Regions from separate parts of the Vibrio sp. 1978 genome, predicted to be linked through region 1. Evidence: riboswitches for the same ligand, from Rfam matches in the RefSeq annotation. Region 1 holds a riboswitch; the other holds the start of a gene.
The links. A riboswitch is a leader RNA that binds a small molecule or an ion and turns the genes downstream of it on or off. The one in region 1 is predicted to bind cyclic di-GMP.
Positions count from the first base shown of each region.

Region 2: another riboswitch for cyclic di-GMP. It lies ahead of gbpA (N-acetylglucosamine-binding protein GbpA); the one in region 1 lies ahead of R8N49_RS05215 (TfoX/Sxy family DNA transformation protein).

Region 1 covers NZ_JAWPOP010000003.1:321,709-323,910, forward strand. Annotated here, with positions in the region: gene purR (HTH-type transcriptional repressor PurR) at 1-439, shown strand, start outside; cyclic di-GMP riboswitch class I at 727-816, shown strand; gene R8N49_RS05215 (TfoX/Sxy family DNA transformation protein) at 933-1,523, shown strand; gene R8N49_RS05220 (TVP38/TMEM64 family protein) at 1,638-2,202, shown strand, end outside.
Region 2 covers NZ_JAWPOP010000019.1:50,076-52,277, forward strand. Annotated here, with positions in the region: gene gbpA (N-acetylglucosamine-binding protein GbpA) at 1-883, opposite strand, end outside; cyclic di-GMP riboswitch class I at 982-1,082, opposite strand; gene R8N49_RS17595 (fasciclin domain-containing protein) at 1,355-1,855, opposite strand; gene R8N49_RS17600 (cryptochrome/deoxyribodipyrimidine photo-lyase family protein) at 1,936-2,202, opposite strand, start outside.

The DNA.
Region 1 (2,202 bases):
GCTTGCTTGCCAAGAGCGCATTGCAGGTTTCCGTCGCGCAATGAGCGAAGCGAACCTAGCTGTAAATGAAGACTGGATCCTTGAAGGTAACTTTGAATGTGATACGGCCGTATTAGTTGCAGATAAAATTACCGCAATGGACAAGCGCCCGACGGCGGTATTCTGTTTTAACGACACAATGGCTCTAGGCCTAATGAGCCGCTTGCAACAAAACGGGATCAAAATTCCTGAAGATATTTCAGTGATCGGCTACGACAACATCGAGCTTGCAGAATACTTCTCTCCACCGCTAACGACTATCCACCAACCTAAACGTCGTGTTGGTAAAAATGCATTCGAAATTCTACTTGAGCGTATCAAAGATAAAGAACACGAAAAACGAATTTTCGAAATGCAACCTGAGCTTGTAATTCGAAATACTGTGAAAAAAATGAACTAAATTTTACTGTATTTAACCGTGTTAAATAAGCGCTCTACAGGGGCGCTTATTTTTTTGGAAAAATTAAGCATTCTCTAATACTTCACACCGCTCTAATAACAATTGACTAACGTTAACTCCCTGTTTTATATAAATGTAATATATATTAAGAACTCCTTTTCAAAGGCCAATTTGCACCTTTCCATATGCAAAATAGAGCATTCAATCTATCATTTTTATTGAACCAAAATCACATTTTTAACGCTAAACCGTGATGTTAATTCAATATAAGAAGTATGCTCATTGTGTCACGCACAGGGCAAACCATTCGAAAGAGTGGGACGCAAAGCCTCCGGCCTGAACCATATTACGATATGGAAGGTAGCGGGGTTACCGATGGCAAGTGTGTAAGCAATGACTTTACTCTGTAATGACATTGTTTTTACGCATGTTTGCTACTCTCTCGGACCTGACTTTTGGTGGCGTAATATTAATTACACCGAGATAACAAAACATGGATAAACCGATACTCAAAGACTCTATGAAGCTATTTGAGGCACTTGGTAATATCAAGTCGCGCTCAATGTTTGGTGGCTTCGGACTATTCGCTGATGAAACAATGTTTGCACTAGTGGTAAACAATCAGCTTCATATCAGAGCAGACCAAAAAACTTCATCTGACTTCGAGAAACAAGGGCTAAAGCCTTACGTTTATAAAAAACGTGGCTTCCCAGTCGTTACAAAGTACTACGCTATTTCCAGCGATTTATGGGAATCAAGCGAACGCTTAATCGAAGTAGCGAATCAATCATTGAAAAAGGCAAAGCTTGAGAAAGAACAGCAAGCAAGTACAAAGCCTAACCGTTTGAAAGATTTGCCTAACTTACGACTGGCTACCGAGCGCATGCTAAAAAAAGCCGGCATCGAATCCGTAGAGAAGCTTGAAGAGGAAGGTGCGCTTAACGCCTATAAAGCGATAAGAGATACGCACTCTGCAACCGTCAACATTGAGTTGCTATGGGCACTAGAAGGTGCTATCAACGGCACTCATTGGAGTGTGGTACCTCAAGCTCGCCGAGATGAGTTGATGAACGGCCTCCAATAAAAGTCGGCCTAAAAACTATCTTGTAAAACCGCAGTCTAATCTGCGGTTTTTTTGTGAAATTTTTTCGGTTTTCCTACTGTCTTATTACATATATCCCAAATTGGAATCAAAATTATGAATAAGAAACTGATATTAGGTCTCATCCTACTAGCGGCTATCGTCTTTTTAGGTATTAACTTTGGCCAGTATTTAACCTTAGAGAATGCAAAAGCCCAACAAGAAGCACTAACTACATACATCGATCAGAATTTTGTATTCTCGGCTGCGATTTACTTTTTTACCTACATTGCAATTACCGCTTTTTCTATCCCAGGAGCGGCAGTAGTCACCTTACTTGGTGCAGCCTTATTTGGTTTTTGGACAAGCTTGCTACTTGTTTCTTTCGCTAGCACTATGGGGGCAACACTGGCCTTCTTGAGCAGCCGATACTTATTGCGTGACTGGGTACAAAACAAATTCGGAAATAAACTCAACGCAATTAATCAAGGTGTTGAAAAAGACGGAGCTTTTTATCTATTTTCCTTGCGTCTAATCCCTGTATTCCCTTTCTTTCTAATCAACTTACTGATGGGCTTAACACCGATGTCTATAGGTAGATTTTATCTCACTAGCCAAATAGGTATGCTGCCAGGCACAGCCGTATATCTGAATGCAGGTACTCAATTAGCAACAATTGAAA
Region 2 (2,202 bases), on a different contig from region 1:
ACACCGGATTAGTACCATAAACAGGAGTGAATTTATCCTCTGCATACTGCCCGGCTTGCAGTTTTGCTTGTTTTTGGTTTAGCTTAGTCGCGAGTGCGTAAGACCAGTTTTTCGCTTGGCCCATTGCTGCATCGGTAATTTCTAGTTCAGTTCTATACGCCACGTTTTCACCTGCTTGATCAAATACGCGTGTATAAACCGAATCCCCAATATTTAAATCCATTGTAGGAATAATTTGACCGCCTTGCTTCCAATCTGGAATAACGGGACTGTCACCATCAAATTTCACATCGATCACGTTATAAAATGAGGCTGCAGTGTCGCCAACATCCCATACTGCCAGGATGACATGGTATCCCTCGCGAGTAGGCACATTACATTGATGGCTTACCTGTTTCGGGGGTTGAACCATATTGCCGTCGATGACACAGAAAGGAGTTAGATCAAAAGAGTCTCGTGATAGTGAAGCGTTTGGGTTCCAATCAGGCTTGGTGATGTAATATTTCCAGTCGCGCGTCACGTGGTTAGCGGTAAATGTCCATTCAAAAGTTTGTGTACCTGCTTGAATAGGGCGTTTTACCCAGCGGTCGGCAGTTTGCTCATCAAGGGCAGCTGCTAAAGCGGTTTCGGCACTCGCTATTTTACCATCGCGAGGCCCTGTTTCGGGAAAGCCATCAGGGCCTTCAACGCTTTGCGGTTCATATTGAATCGCACCGCAGTTATTATTTTTTTCGTTAGTATCTGGCGTTGGATACTTACATAGTGCCGAGCGACTTGCAGCGACACCACCATTGGTTTCTGATACATAACCGTGAGCCGCAGCACCTGAGCTAATGCTTGCAAGTGCTAACGCGAGTACGGATTTGGTTGGAAATGATTTCATCACATGTCCTCTGTTATGGCTGACAAACTAATGTCACACTCCGGCGCATGCTGAGCATAAAGCAACTCTACAGAAATTGGACTTCTGTAACACTGCGTCATGGTAACCCCGCTATCATGAGCATTCTTTTAGATTTTTAAATGCTGACAGACCGGAAGCTTTGCGTCCCACCCTTTCGAATGGTTTGCCGAAATGTGATTGAGCAGCCAAAATTTAGCTTAAGAATTTACATGTGGAAAAGTAAACGTCACTGACATGGAATCCTGTTCTCAAATTGAAAGATAACGATATCTTAACCTCGTCAATATTGTGCAGTGTTGTCTTGCAAGGTATTGATTTTAATTTTGTTTTTATCTTTTTTATAGTCATCGTGAATGAGTGGGGGTTTGTTGGGGATAAGTGGAGAGGAATCGTGCTAAGGGTGGAAGAAGTTCTGTCTAAAGGGCGGAGTGTACCGCCCTTTGAATGGTGTTATTTCGGCATGATGACAGTATCAATCACGTGAATGACACCGTTTTTAGCTTTCACATCGGTTGCAATGACATTTGCATCGTTAACCATGACTTTATCGCCCATGGTTTTAATCATCACATCTTGCCCCTGAACCGTAGTCGCTTTGTCTAGCTTAACAACATCGGCAGCCATCACTTTCCCTGGGACGACGTGATAAGTCAAAACAGATACTAACTTGTCTTTGTTTTCCGGCATTAAGAGCATGTCGACTGTGCCGTCTGGCAGTTTTGCAAAAGCGTCATCCGTTGGTGCAAAAACAGTAAATGGGCCTTCCCCTTTGAGAGTGTCAACCAAGCCCGCTGCTTTTACCGCAGCAACAAGCGTATTGAAAGAGCCGTTTTCAGCGGCAACGTCGACAATATCGGCTTTCATCATGCCATGCTCATGAGCCTTGACGGGAAGCATAAAAGATAACGTCACCATCAGTGTCGCCGCGATAACTAAGATACGTTTGAACATAATGTGTTCCTTACTAGTTGAGGGTACAACTGGTTCCCTGGAGTGTGTTTGCATTTGTACGCATTGTGATTGAGAGATGATCATCGCGTCCTACTTTCTTTTGAGGGTCTAACATGTCGCGCAAGAATTCGTCTGCCTTCTTGTTTCACATCGGCTCGTTTCCGCCACGTCCATAAGCGCTCTCTTGCTGCCTTAGCTGCGTTGTCTGGTGTGATAATAGGTGCAAGGTAACGGCTATCTGGCTGCAACTGATACATGACAGCTTCCATCTGGGTCATTGTCCAAGGCTCGAATAAAAGAGGGGGAGGAACCATTTGCAATTCAGGTACCCACTTGTAGATGAACGT